2 regions of the Corynebacterium occultum genome follow, and region 2 is predicted to be linked to the other one. Evidence: riboswitches for the same ligand, from Rfam matches in the RefSeq annotation. Region 2 holds a riboswitch; the other holds the start of a gene.
What was found. Region 2 has a riboswitch for cyclic di-AMP ahead of COCCU_RS03670 (resuscitation-promoting factor Rpf1 domain-containing protein). Riboswitches for the same ligand answer to the same signal wherever they lie in the genome.
Positions count from the first base shown of each region.

Region 1: it holds a riboswitch for cyclic di-AMP, as region 2 does, so the genes downstream of both, COCCU_RS09455 (C40 family peptidase) here and COCCU_RS03670 (resuscitation-promoting factor Rpf1 domain-containing protein) in region 2, are expected to answer to the same signal.

Region 1 is NZ_CP046455.1:2,038,385-2,045,770, forward strand. Features, by position in the region: gene COCCU_RS09440 (lysophospholipid acyltransferase family protein) at 377-1,111, opposite strand; gene COCCU_RS09445 (ROK family protein) at 1,154-2,119, opposite strand; gene COCCU_RS09450 (glycosyltransferase family 4 protein) at 2,205-3,320, opposite strand; gene COCCU_RS09455 (C40 family peptidase) at 3,742-4,389, opposite strand; cyclic di-AMP (ydaO/yuaA leader) riboswitch at 4,402-4,584, opposite strand; gene qcrB (cytochrome bc1 complex cytochrome b subunit) at 5,803-7,386, opposite strand, start outside.
Region 2 is NZ_CP046455.1:776,268-783,653, forward strand. Features, by position in the region: gene COCCU_RS03660 (helicase-associated domain-containing protein) at 1-1,852, opposite strand, end outside; gene COCCU_RS03665 (hypothetical protein) at 1,917-2,111, shown strand; gene COCCU_RS03670 (resuscitation-promoting factor Rpf1 domain-containing protein) at 2,265-2,882, opposite strand; cyclic di-AMP (ydaO/yuaA leader) riboswitch at 2,890-3,056, opposite strand; gene COCCU_RS03675 (cold-shock protein) at 3,426-3,812, shown strand; gene COCCU_RS03680 (DUF2771 domain-containing protein) at 3,841-4,386, opposite strand; gene COCCU_RS03685 (glutaminyl-peptide cyclotransferase) at 4,398-5,174, opposite strand; gene COCCU_RS03690 (DUF3027 domain-containing protein) at 5,197-5,922, shown strand; gene COCCU_RS03695 (hypothetical protein) at 5,926-6,564, opposite strand; gene COCCU_RS03700 (NCS2 family permease) at 6,776-7,386, shown strand, end outside.

The DNA.
Region 1 (7,386 bases), 1.3 Mb from region 2:
CCAGCTACAGCTGACTTAATGGAACCTGCTCTCCTGACCACCGCGGAGTATTTCCCTGATGCGGGTTCCAAAAACTTCATGGGGAGAGCTCAAACATCTACTTGCTCCGTTTATCTTAACCCGAGGGTCAACCTTTACTTAAAACTCAGCCCCTGAACCTGAGGTCACCCAGTTGATGGAGGAAACGGAGGAATCAGATCTTTCACCAGAGCTGGCCTTGAGCACTCAGGAAGGTTCTCCTCCCCCAGACCCCGCTTGACGACGTCCCGCAGGGGCACCGGATCCCGCTTCCCCGCTGCCCCGGAAAACACTGCGCCGCCAAAGCCCTGGACAGGGCTTTGGCGGCGTGAGCTTGGACGGTGCAGTGCAAAGGTGCCTAACGCGGTTCCGTCCCCGCGGGGTAACCCTTACCCGCCTCCAGCGACTTCTTGACCTCAGAGGCATAGACATCCACGTACTCAGCGCCCACCAGATCCTTCAGAACCTGCATGATGTGGTCGGTGAGGGCCCGGGGTGCCTGGCGGTCATCCGGCTCCAGACCCTGGGAGCGGACATAAGCCACCGGGTCAATGAGTTCCCCGACCTTCATCCGGACCTTCCGGGGACGCGGCACCCAGGTTCCGATGGGGTTGGCATCCCGGGAACCGATCATGCCCACCGGCACAATCTTCACGCCCGTGGCCAAGGCCACCCGGGCGGCTCCGGTGCGACCCCGGTAAACCCGGCCGTCCGGGGAGCGGGTGCCCTCCGGGTAGATACCGAGCATGCCGCCCTCACCCAGGACCTTCTTGCCGGCAGCCATCAGGGACTCACCGGCGTTATCCGCATCCCGGTCGATCGGGATCTGGTTGACCGCCTTGAAGAACCACCGCTGGATGGCGCCGACCACACCCGGCGCGGTGAAGTACTCCTTTTTCGCCGGGAAGACCATCTGCCGGGGGCACATCAACGGAAAGTAGAAGGAATCCATCACCGACTGGTGGGAGGATGCCATGATGATCGGCCCCTCGGTGGGGATACGCTCCACCCCCTCGAGCTCCGGACGGTTCCAGACACGCAGAAAGGGGCCGATCAGCACGTGCTTGAAGATCGAGTACCACTTGTTGTGCATGTCTTGATTCCTTTGCTCAGGGGGTCTGCGTTCAGGGCTGGACTAGGCGACGGCCACGCTCCGGGCCAGATCAGCTACGCCGATCATACCTGCGTCACCCCCGAGTTCAGCGCTGACCACACGGGGCAGGGGGCGGTATCCTGCCCCCACGATCCGCCCCGCGAAGCGCTCGGTGGCCTCATTGAGGAAGAATTCAGCGTCCCGGGAGACACCACCACCGATCAGGATCAGCTCCGGGTCGAGGACGTCCGCCACAATTGCCAGGGCCTCCCCCAACCAGTGGATGAAGGATTCGACCGCCGCCACGGCCACCGGCTCGCCCTGCTGGGCGGCAGCGAAGACATGTTCCCCGTTGACGGAATCCGGGTGGGCCCTCAGCCTGCGGGTGAGCTCACTCTCAGGGTGTTTCGCCGAAGCCAGCTCCTCCAGGGCAGAGGTGACCAGGGCGGTGCCGGAACAGTAGCGTTCCAGGCATCCCCGCTTGCCGCAGGAACAGGGGCGGCCACCGGGGACCACCGGGAGATGACCGAACTCCGGTGCGGTGCCATAAGCACCCCGGTAGATCTCACCGTTATTCATCAGGGTGGCCCCGATGCCGGTGCCGATCGCCAGCAGCACCCAATTATCGACGTCCCGGGCTGCACCATAGCGATACTCACCCCAGGCTGCGGAGTTGGCGTCATGCTCCAGCCGGACCGGCAGGTCGAGCAGGCCGGTGATGATGCGACGTACCGGAGCCCCCCGCCAGGGCAGGTGGGGGGCGAAACGGACGATCTCACACTCCGGGTCCAGGAAACCAGCCACCGACAGGCCCACCGCCTGAATCGGATGCTCACGGCGCAGCTGGGTGACCAGATCGGCGATGCCGAGTTCCAGTTCCTCGACGGTCCGTGGGGTGGGCATCGAACGGGAGTCGATGATCTCCCCGGCCTCGCTCACGACACCGGCCCGGAGGTTGGTGCCTCCGATGTCTAGGCCAACCGTGTGTTCGGTCGGGAACAAGGACATACCGCCGCCTTAGCTCAGAAATCGGACAAAAACATCAAAGATTACCAAGCAAGTATAACGGGGGCCGGAAAGGGAACCACATTAGCTAAGCCAGGATCCCACGCAGGCGCTCCCCCATCCGCTCCCAGGTCCACGATGCCACCACATGTTCCCGCCCCGCCTGCCCCATGCGGCCCCGCAGTGCCGGATCGCTGAGCAGGAGGTCCGCGGCGTCGATAAGCGCCCCCAGGTCCCGGCCTCCGACGACCATGCCGCTTTCCGGGGTGACTGTCTCCGGGGCCCCTCCGGAGTCGCCGGCGATCACCGCCACCCCACAGGCCTGGGCCTCCAGGTAGACGATGCCCAGCCCCTCCACGTCCAGCCCCCTGCCACGGGTCCGGGCCGGCATGGCGAAAATATCGGCCGCTGCCAGCAGGGAACGCATCCGTTCCAGTCCCACCTTGCCGGTGAACACCACCGCCTCACCCAGAGGTTCCGTCATTTTCCGCAGGGTGCGTTCATAGGAACCCTGCCCGATGATCAGCAACCTGGTGCCAGGGTGTCGACGGCGAATCTCCGGTAACGCTCGGATCAGCTGATCCTGACCTTTGCGGGGAACCAGCCTGGAAATGCACACCAGCAGCGGTCCCTCCCCGAATTCCGCCCGGATCTGTTTCTTCTCATCCTCGGCCAGGGGCCGGAAAAGCTCCACGTCCACCCCGGAAGGCAGATGCTCAAACCTTGGCCGGGAGCCAAAGGCCCGCCGGAATCGTCGCAGCGTGTACTCCGAGATATAGGTGAGCACATCAGTCTCCCGGCCGATGCGGCGCAGCACCTGGCGGGCAATCGGCAACATGGACCACCCCACCTCATGGCCGTGGGTGGTGGAAATTATCCGGCGGGCCCCCGCCTCCCGTGCCGCCCCAGCCATCAATGCCAGGGGGGCCGCCGCCCCGAACCAGACCGTGTCGATTTCCCGCTCCCGGATGATCTTCGCCATGCGGCGGGTGGTGGCCGGGGTCGGCAACATGATCCGACGAGGCCAGCGAACCACCTCATAGCCCACCTGCCGGTCATACTCCGTAGCCGCCACCGCATCCTGGGTGGAGGCGAAGACCACCACCTCCGCAGGATCCAGGGTGGCCAGAAAATCCCGGAGATAGGACTGGATGCCACCGATCGTCGGCGGGAAGTCATTGGTCACCAGCAGAGTTTTACCCATGTCCCCCAACCTTAGTGAGCCGGGGTGGGAAGGGTCAGAAGCGGCTGGCACCAAACCAGGGCATGGGGCTTCTCCGGCACCACCTGAACCGGGGTCCGAGGCGTGCCGACCACTCCGGCCCGGACTCCATCTCCAGGTCACGTCGTTTGACCTTCCCAGGCTTGACTGCCGACCCGGGCGGGAAAGCTCCTGCCTGTCATCGATGCGGGCAGCCATCTCCTCATCCTCGGTGCCTGAAGGCTCAGCTCTGGAGGCAAGTGCGCTCAGCACTGAAACCTGGGTTGGCTGGGCTCTTCCCCTATCTCAGTGGGCAGGTTCCCCTGGCGGGACTGCCCTGGGGTTGCAACGCCGAAACCCCGCTGAACAATGCTCAGCGGGGTTTCATGGCGGGACGAATAAAGTCCTGCCGGGGAGTGCAGTCCTAGAAACGGAATGCGGAGTGGATCGGCATGTAGTTGACCGGACGCTCCTGGACGGTGGAACCGGAGTTAAGGGCATCGATCATCATGCCGTTGCCAGCGTAGATTGCCACGTGGGAAGCACCACCGTAGTAGGCGATGATGTCACCGGGCTGCAGGTCGGAGATGCTGACGGGGGTGCCGGCAGCGGCCTGCGCCTGGGAGGTGCGCGGGATGGACTTGCCAGCCTGCTGGTAAGCCCAGCTGGTCAGGCCGGAGCAGTCGAAGGCGCTCGGGCCGGTGGCACCCCAGCCGTAGGGGGATCCGATCTTGGAACGTGCGGCATCCACGATGGCCTGGCCGTTGGACGGGGCGTGGTAGGCCTGCTGGACCGGGGCGGCCGGCTCAGCGACAGCGGCGACTGCGTTGCCGTACTCGACCGGTGCGGCCTGCTCGACGATGCTCGGGATGAATGCGCCGATGTTCGGGATATTCTCCAGGCCCTGGATCTGGGACAGCATCCGATCGTCAACGTTGACGCTGGAACCGGCGACGCTGATCTCGACGGCGTTGGCCGGTGCAGCTGCGATGGCGGTGGCGCCGACAGCCACTGCGGATGCGGTGGCGATGCGACGGACGGTGGTCAGGTTCTGGCTACGGTGCTTACCCACGAAATAACTCCAAGTTTCTTCCATTGAGCCGGCCGGGTTAGCTGTCGGATTAGAGAACGGAAGCTCTCTTCCACTTCGCCACGAGATCACTCTCGCTCTTGATGCGGATTCACCCCAGAGATCTGAGACTGGTTCCCCGGCTTTCCCACCCCCTCCGGATGAGGCTGATGGCGGAAAATTAGGCATTTAGTTTTCTGTCGGATCACGCGGGCACTTCCAACTCTGACTGGAAATGACAGGCTCCGGTGCCGCAATGTCTCGATCAGGTTACGAAACCACAACGAGATATGTCCACTCTCCGCAGAGAAAGCCGAGTGTTATCGGACCGTTATCGAAAGATTCCGAGCCTTAAATCAAAATTTGCAAGCCTTGCCCTCACCCGACCTCAACCCCCACGCCTTTGATAACAAATTGGTCACTAGCTGCATACTCTGGAAATAGGAAGAATATGCCCCGGGGATGATTCTTGCAAACGTTTCCAGATGGAATATTTTCATTAAGTGCCAATTGTGATTCTGCTCACCCTCACCTTCCTGGGGGTCAAAATCCCCGATCCTTAGGCTTTTGAGGGTCCCCAAGACTCCCCCGGCACACCTTGCCGTCATATCTCGCTGTTCAACCGGGCCGAAGTCAACCATGAAGGGAAGCCCTCCAATCCGACTGCCAGCCATCCTTCTCGGCCTTAGAAAGCTGAGATGGGACACTTGTCCACAACGACAGATCCAACCCTGCTGATTGCCGCACAAGCCGCTTCGGACGGAACCCTCCCCAGAGACACATACTCCGGGGATATCCACCGCAGGAGGTTTTCCACCCGAGGCCACCTCCCCGCTGAGGTGCCCACCCCGAGAGCCAGTCGACAGAGCCCCTCCCCGTACCCCTGCCCAACCTCGCTGGTGTCATGAGTAGGAAAGCTGAGAAATATCCTTTCCTCAAGGGAGATACATATATATAAGGTATGCCAGCGAATTTGGAGGACCGGATCCCCGGAAATCTGGCGAGCTCCCACCACCTCCCGCCTCATCCCGGGACTCCCGAATCCGACCGGAGGAGATACAGATACTCATCGCCACAGTCAGATCCGAAACCACCCGCGGCCGTGACCGGATAACCAGCCAGCCCCCACTCCGCCATCTTCGAACCCTCCCGGGGATGGAAACTCCCCCTTTCATACCGCCCCCGGCGGTTCTTTCCCTGAAGGTCGACGAGATCCCTCCATCCATAACCCACTGCACCGGAACTCGCTGTCTCCCCCACTGCCCGGCAGCTAAACGGAGAAGGTTATCCCGCAGGGAGCTGATCCGCCCCCATTCGGAACTGGGCTCAGGGACAGAGAAACCCAGAAGGACCCCGCACACCCTTATGGTGTGCGGGGTCCTTCTGAGATGTAGTTTCCGAGGAAACCAGGGGGAGCTAGTCGATCAGGCCGTTCTTACGGTCCTCATCGCGGTAGGCGTCCTGCATCTTCTGCAGTGCCTCCTGCTCCTCGCGGTGGTTAGCGTGCTCGATCTCAGCAGCACGTTCCGCGATAGTGGCATCATCCGGCTTAAGGAAGCTGCCGCGACCCGGAGCACCGGCGAAGCCGAGCTCGTTCATCTGCTTCGGCACGACGGCGCCAGCGTACTCGAGCGGGATCGGGTGGCCGTGCTCGTCCACCGGGCCCAGCGGCTGGTGAACCTCGATGAAGGCACCGTTCGGCAGCTGCTTGATGACACCGGTCTCGATACCGTGCTCCAGAACCTCGCGGTCGGAGCGCTGCAGGCCGATGCAGATTCGGTAGGTGATGACGTAGGCGATCGGAGGCAGAATGATCAGACCGATTCGACCAACCCAGGTCATCGTGTTCAGCGAGATCTGGAAGTAGTGGGCGAACAGATCGTTACCGCCGGAGAGGCTGACCAGGAAGAAGAAGGTGACAGCCATTGCGCCGAGGCCGGAACGAACCGGGACATCGCGCGGACGCTGCAGCAGGTTGTGGTGTGCATCGTCACCGGTGATCTTCTTCTCGATGAAGGGATACGCGATCAGCAGGACGACCATGACGATACAAGCCAGGGCCACCCAGAAGGCAGAGGGAATCGTGTAGTTGCCCAGGTAGAGTTCCCAAGCCGGCATGACGCGGGCCAGACCATCAGTCCACAGCATGTACCAGTCAGGCTGCGAACCTGCGGACACCTGGGACGGGTTGTAGGGGCCGACGTTCCAGATGGCGTTGATGGTGGTCAAGCCAGACAGCAGCGCCAGCACGCCTGCAACGAAGAGACCCATCGCAATCGCCTTCACACCGAAGAGCGGGAGGATCCTGATGCCTACGACGTTGTTTTCCGTACGGGCAGCGCCCGGGAACTGGGTGTGCTTCTGGAACCAGACCAGCATCAGGTGCGCCGCGATCAGGGCCAGGATGATACCCGGCAGGATCAGGACGTGAGCGATGTAGAAACGGTCCAGCATGATCTCGGAGGGGAAGTCACCGCCGAAGATCAGCCAGTGCATCCAGGTACCGACGATCGGCATACCCACGATGATGGCGGACATGATGCGCAGGCCGGTACCGGACAGGAGCTCATCCGGGAGGGAGTAACCCATGAAGCCCTCGACCATGCCCAGCAGGATCAGGGCGCAGCCGATGATCCAGTTCGCTTCGCGCGGACGGCGGAATGCGCCGGTGAAGAAGATGCGGGCCATGTGCACGGTCATGGCGACCATGAACATCAGGGCTGCCCAGTGGTGCATCTGGCGGACGAAGAGTCCACCGCGCACCTCAAAGGAGATATTCAGAGCTGTCTCGTACGCACGAGACATCTCCACGCCGTTCAGCGGGAGGTAGGCACCGTCGTAGATGACCTTCGTGATGGAGGGGTCGAAGAACAGAGCCAGGTAAACACCGGTCAGCAGCAGAATGATGAAGGTGTACAGTGCGATCTCACCCAGCATGAAAGACCAGTGGGTCGGGAAGACCTTGTTGATCTGGGTGCGGACCATTCCCGCCCAGGGGTA
Region 2 (7,386 bases):
CCGCGTGGATCCCCTGCTCCCTCAGGGCAGCGATGACCCGGGCCAGGGGAGCCTGGGCGATCACGATGGTCGGGGCGATCTGGCGCAACCCCAGCAGCTCTGCGGCAGGGGAGTTGCCTACCTGGGCCATCACCGCCGGATCATCACAACGCAGGTAGCTCATCGCAGGCCCACCCCGCAGGGTGCCGTGACGGCGGGCGACATCATCAATCAGGTAGCTGATGGACTGTGGCACCTCACCCAGGGAATGATCACTGAGGAAGTCCTTGAGATCTTCCGAACTCCGACCGGTGTCCATGGCGCGGCGGAGGGAGTTTTCCGTGACCCGGTAGATGCTGGCCAGTCCGGCGGACTCCAATTCCGCCAGCAGATCCAGCTCCGCCTGCAGCTCACGCGGCAGGGGACCCGGCGCCATGATCGTCATGTCCGCCTGGGGAATCACCTTCTCCACGGTGCCCGGGGTGATCTCAGCGGCGATCTCCGCCGGATCCTCACCCGCCACCAGGGCGCGGAGCACCGAGGTGGCCACCCCACCGGAGAGCGCACCGATCCAACGGGCCTCGGCCAGCAGCTCCTGAGCCATGGTGGTACCGATCCGCAGGGCCGCCACGGGGGCTGAGAAATGCAGATCCGCCAGCACCTCATCCTCACTCAGGGCGGTGCCGATGGCGGGGCGGGTCAGTTGGGAGCACAGCAGGCGACGGGTCTCCGGGAGATGTTCCCGACGTGAGTTCTCCGAAAGCAGGCGGTCCTCCTCCTGCCAGGTGTCCCAGGTGGAGGTCCACCAGCCGCGCAGCAGCAGGGACCAGCGAGTAGCCAGATCCGCATCCAGCCACTCCTCAACAGCTGGGGTGGGTGCCAGATGATCGCCGCTCTCACCTGCCGGCTCCCCGCGACCCAGCAGACCCGCGGCCTCACCCAGGCACACCAGGCGGATCAGATCTGCCTCGGAAAGGTCCAGGTCCCGCGCCAGTTTCGTGGCCGCCCGAACCCCGACATCACCATCCTTGAGCAGGGCCACCGGCTGGGCACCCAGCAGATCAATCAGCTGGTGCAGCTGGCGGGCCACCTCCAGACCGGCCGCCGCCCCGGACTGATCCGCCCGGGTCTGGGCCCGGGCATCCGGTTGCCCCGCCGCAAACCTGGGGGAGGGGAGCAGCGGTACCTCCAGCTCCCCCTCCCCCCGCATGATGCGTCGGATGTTCAGCGGCAGACCGACGGTCTCTGCATCAATGCGGGTGAGTAGGCCGGCGGCAATCAACTGGGGGATCGGCCGGGTGGGATCCGCATCCGGGGCGGCATCCCGGGTCAGCCCACGCCCCCCGGAGTTATTGAGGGTGTCCAGCACCTTCCGCTGGCGCAGATCCAACTCCGCCAGGAGCTCCCCGATCCGGGCGGCGGAGAGTCGGCTTTCATCGGCCGCGGGGAGCAGCTGCCAGTCCGCCGGCAGGGATGTCATGGCTTCGGCCACCAGCTGCAACCGGCCCTCGCCGAAGAGCAACGCCCGTTCCCGCAGACCCTGGATCGCCTCCTCGATGAGCCCACCGGGGGCATCAGGGCTCCGGGACTGGAACTCCTTCACCACTTCGGGGGCACTCACCGGATGAAGTTCCGCCCCCACGTCAGCTGCCGCCTCCAGGACCGCCAGATGCAGGGCATCCAGGGTCCGCACCGCCCGGGACACTGAGGCGCGAAGCCTTAAACGTGCAGCTAGGGGGCCGAAACCAGGAGGAAGGGGAAGGACCGCATCGGGGCGGGAGCGCAGAATAACTGCCAGCTGTTCATCCTCCAGATGGGAGAGCCAGCTCCGGAAATCTTCGTCACCAGGGCCCTGAGAGCGGGAATTTTTCATGGTATGAGGAACTTGAACCCTTCTTAAGTTACTTTTTGTGCCGGTATTTGACAGAATAGGGCTTATGGCAAACGTTGAGAAGAAGGGCTATGTCGATCCGGGCTGGCCGAAGCAGGTCCCGGGTGGCGGACATGTAGTCACCGAAATTAACTCCCTCCTCGCCGGAGCTTCCAGCCCCTATGGCGATGACATCGTATTCCCGGTTCCCCATGAGGCGACCGGCTACGTCCACCCCTACACCCGCTTAAGCCGGGACTGACCTTTTCAGCAGATATCCCCGCCCCACCGGAATTCTCCCGGTGGGGCGGGGATATCTGTCTCTGTGGTCCCGTGTTGAAGGACTCCAGCCCACGCAAAAACCGGATCCGAACCCCCTCTGGGGGCTCAGATCCGGCTGCAGGTACCAGCGGACTTACACCAGGACGGAGTCGATGACCTCGCGGTTGGCGGTGTAGAAGGAGTTGAAGTCGTGGCGGTTGGCGGCGTAGTAGGACTCAACCTGTGCCGGGACACCCACACCGTAGGAGGCGAAGGTTTCGCGCAGCAGACCGTAGACGGCGTCGACGGCGAGGGCATCGTCCTGGGAGCTGCTCTCGGCGACAGCGGCGGTGGCCTCAGCGACGACCTGCTGGACCTGCGCCGGGGCATCGGCGGCGACATCCCGGGGGGTCGGGGCGGAGTTCAGGCCCAGACGTGCGGAGCAGGCCGGCCATGCGCCCCAACCCTGGCCGGCGAGGGTGCGCTCGGCGACAGCGATCTGCTGCTCCCGGGTGGCCTGGTAGGCGTAGGGGGCGAACTGGGTGCCGCCGTAGGCAGCCCAGGTGGAGGGGGAGAACTGGAGACCACCGTGGTAACCGTTACCGGTGTTGATCTTCCAGTTGCCGCCGGCCTCGCACTGTGCCAGTCGATCCCAGTCGGAGTCCGGGGCGGCGGTTGCGGTCGGTGCCATGATGGTGGCTGCTGCGCCGAATGCGGCGGTGGAAGCGGCGATCTTGGCGAAGGTAGCGGACTTGCTGTTGTGACGTGCCATGAAAAAGGATTCCTCTCATTGTCCGCCTGCGAGGTGAGCTGTCGGGTTCGGGCTGTGAGGATTCAGACTGCCCGGCCGCGTGCTGCGGCTTCACCCCAAGGAGGTTGTCCTCCGGTGCGGATGGTTCCGCGGTGGGTTCCCCGCCCCTGTCTGTAATGTCGATGTTCAGTTTCAATGAGCGGCTATTTCCGCCGCTCTGACGGGTTATCGTGCACATCTTCCGGGGCCCGTCCGACGCTCAGACAGGGTTAGGCGTTAGCGTCGGCGGGGATCATTCCCCTTGTGCCTGCCGACCACAATAACGTTTTATAACGTTTGAGTCACGTTAAAGGCGCGGAATGATTCCTAAAGGGGAAAAGGGGGAATAACGGCGCAGGTCAAAGCGTTATGGAAACGGGTGTGATTTGTATCTCATGCGTGATTTTTGTGCTTCAGGGGGGTGGTTATCCCGGGGTGTATAATCACTGCTTCATGTCATTCAAGGAATCGCCTGCGGCAAAGATCTTCCGCCGCGCTGATTCATAGAGAAAGCGGTGAGATCAAGTGCCGATTGGCAAGGTGAAGTGGTACGACGCCGGTAAAGGCTTCGGTTTTGTCTCTAACCCGGGGGACGAGGACGTCTACGTGGGCAAGCAGGTGCTGCCGGAGGGCGTTGAAGAACTCCACCCCGGTCAGCGCATTGAGTTTGATTTCGCGGCAGGTCGTCGGGGCCCCCAGGCGCTCCGCGTCCGGGTACTGGAGGAACCGAAGGCACGCCGTCCCCAGCACAAGTACCAGCCGGAGGAACTGCACAGCATGATCTCGGACCTGGTGACCCTGCTTGAGCTCAAGGTGCAGCCGGATCTGCGTTCGGGTCGTTACCCGGAGCGTAAGGCCGGCCACCAGGTGGCGGAGATCCTGCGGGCCGTGGCCCGCGAACTCGACGTCTGACCCCCAAGAGGGGTTCACGTCAGCCCAGCTAATTCTCCACGGCCTCGCCCTGGGTGTTGAGGGACCAGACGACGCTCAAGGGAGTTTCCTCCCCATCAGCGTCCGTGCCAATCATCACGGCGGACACCTCAACCACCACCAGGCGGGGCCGTTCTGCATTCCCTTCTTCGACCGGATCCACCGACCCGGGGATCTCCGCGCTGTCCGCGTCATAACCGGCATGCAGGATCTGGTCATTGGCGGCCGGATCATCGTAGATGCTCAGCAGGGACCACTCCCCGCGGTGCACCTCCTCGGGGATCTCCAGCTCCAGGGTCTCACCGGGGCCGACCTCAAGGGCGGGGATATCACCCTCCTCACACTCGGTGCCCGGCTCACAGGCGAGGTAGGGGAGAAGTTCAATCTCCTGCTCGCCGACCCGGGCGGTGAGGGAGATCTCCGCCGGTTCTGGTCCGGGACGGTTATTCCACCAGGTCTGCACCAGCACAGAGGCGACCACCACGATCACCACGGCGATGATCAGGGTGAGCACCCGCAGCAGTGACTTCTTCTTGGCTTTCTTAGGACTGACCATGATCATCCATCCTAGGCGGAGGGTACGAAACGAACCTCGTAGAGGTCCGGCCAGCGTTTACCGCCCAACAGGAAGCTCCCATTATCCAGGTGGGCGATGCCGTTGAGGACGTGGTTGGGGTCCGGGGTGGCGTTATTGGGCAGGTTGGCGGCGTCAATGACGGCGGTGACCTCCCCGCTCAGGGCGTCGATACGCATGATCTCGGTGCTCAGGAAAACATTGGCGTAGACCTCATCTCCCACGCACTCCAGCTCATTGAGCCCCTCCACGGGCACACCCTCCAAGGTGACCCGAGTTTGTTCGCGGAGCTCAAAGGTCTCCGGATCAAGGCGGGAGAGAGCGGCGGAACCATCAGAGAGCAGCAGCTCATCCTGGCGGGAGCAGATTCCCCAGCCTTCGGTGCTGAGGGGGTAGCGGCCCAGCTCCGCCAGGCTTCCGGCATCGCGCCGGATGGCAACCCCGTCCTGCCAGGTCAGCTGCCAGAGGTCCGCTCCGGCCACGGTGACGCCCTCCCCGAAGAAAGCGGGGTCCAGGTCCACGGACTGCAGTTCCTCACCCTCAGGGGTGACGCGGTAGAGCCGGGACTCACCCACCATTCCGGTGGCCACCAGCAGATTGCCCTGCTCATCCACCTCCAGACCCTGGGTGAAACTCCGCTCATCGAAGGGGTGCACCTGGATGATCTCCGGTTCCAGGTACTGCACCCCGGTTTCGGCCGGGGTGGCGGCACCGGAGGCGCAGGAACTGAGCATCGGGAGCAGGCTCAGGGCAGCAAGAATTTTAGGCATGTGCAGGGGCATGTTAACCATAATGCCGCAGGACATGGATAATAGGGGCGTGTCCCGTCAACGTCAACGTAATCCCCGAAGGAAAAACACCAACCCGCTTCTCGACGCCCGCGCCATCCAGGTCGCGAGAGGCTCGCTGGAGGAACTCGGCGATGGTGAGGTCGGAGAACACATCGGAGTGTCGATGTTGGGCCCTAATGTGGCCACCCACCGTTTCCAGGCAGCAGTCCCCGGCTATCACGGCTGGGAATGGAATGCCGTGCTGGCCTGTGCCGAAGGTTCCCGCCACGTCACCGTCAATGAAGTAGCCCTGGTGCCCGCCCACGAGGCGCTGCAGGCACCTGATTGGGTGCCCTATGAGGAAAGAGTCCGCCCGGGTGATCTCGGCCCCGGAGACCTCATGCCGCCGATGCCCGGCGATGAACGCCTGGACAAGGTTGAGGGGCGCTACCGGATCAGCCGCCATGGCCTGGAGGAGGCCCGCCACCGCTGGCACACCGGGGACTATGGCCCCACCTCCGAATTTGCGGAGAAAGCCGCCCTGCACTGCCGTAGCTGCGCCTTCTACCTCAAGGTGGAGGGAGCCATCGGGGAGAACTTCGGGGTCTGTGCCAATGAATATTCCGCCGATGGTCACCTGGTGCACGCCACCTATGGCTGCGGCGCCCACTCCGAAACCCCGCCCACCCCGAGCCAGGGGGAGGAGCCACCGAGCGCCTTCGACGATGAGCTCCCCGTCGACTACTAGCTTTTAACTCAGATCGGTGGCCTGCTCCCAGCGCCAGGCCTCCACCTCCAGGTGGGTCGGCGGAATCCGCTGGGGCAGCGGTCGGGGAGTCACGATGGAGCCGTACTCCAGCCAGCCGGAGACCTTGCAGAGTCCACTCAGCGGGTTGAGCACCCAGACCTCCCCGCGCCGCAGTGGCGGCATGGTGAAGCCGGCCGGGTAATGGATCAGCTGCAGACCATGCTCCAGCAGATGGGCCACCACCTCATCCAGCATCAGTGAAGGGGTGAGGAGTGGGTGATCGCTGACATGCACATTGGCGCCCTCGAGCAACACCAGGGGGGCGGTGATGGTGGAGATGATCTGCCCAGACTCATCCAGCAGCACCGAATCCCCGGCCCCGCCCCGTCGGATCCGGGAGAGCTGGGTGAGGATCCAACCGCGGTCCCCACCCGGCTGGTGGGGATGCTGGCGCTGATCCGGGGTGCCGGCGGCATCCATGATGATCTCACTGCCCCGGTCTTCCATGGGGCGAAGATCCACCGTGAAGGTGCCCGGTCGGGACGTCAGCACAACGCGATGTACACCGGGCCCGGAGGCGCGGAGCTTTTCAATCAGCTCTTCTTCCTGGGCTGGGCTAAAGTCTTCTTGTCGATGCAACATCGCTAGGAGCGTCTCGAAGTGGGCGACCCGGCGGTCCTTAACCGTAAAATCAAAGGTAACCATCACAACTTCCCTCTTGAACTGGAATTCTCAAGGTAGCACCACCTGTGATTTTGCTCAGTAATGTGCTGAATTTTTTTGAGAAACGGGGGTGTGAGTGGGACTCTTAGACGGTGAATTACCAGTTCATTATTGATATGGAGATCTCCGGATGACCCAACGCCTGGACGAATCAACCGCTGCCAAACCATCGGGTGGCGCGCTTGACCGTTACTTTAAAATCTCGGAACGGGGTTCCACGCTCGGCACTGAGGTCCGTGCCGGTGTCGTGACCTTCTTCGCGATGGCCTACATCGTGATTCTGAACCCCCTGATCCTCGGCACCGCTGAGGACAGTGCCGGCAACACCCTGGGCATCCCCCAGGTCGCCGCCGCCACGGCCCTGGCCGCCGGCGTGATGACCATCGCCTTCGGCCTGATCGCCCGCTATCCCTTCGGTATCGCCACCGGCCTGGGACTGAACACCCTGGTCGCGGTGACCCTGGTCGCCGGTGAAGGCCTGACCTGGCCGGAAGCCATGGGCCTGGTGGTCCTGGATGGCATCGTCATCGTCATTCTGGCGGTCTCCGGTTTTCGAACCGCCGTCTTCCGTGCCATCCCACCGGCCATGAAGGCCTCCATCGGTGTGGGCATCGGCATGTTCATCGCCATGATCGGTCTGGTCGACGCAGGGTTTGTCACCCGCGTCCCGGATGCCGCGATGACCACCGTCCCGGTGCAGCTGGGTGACGGCGGATCCATCAACGCCTGGCCCACCCTGGT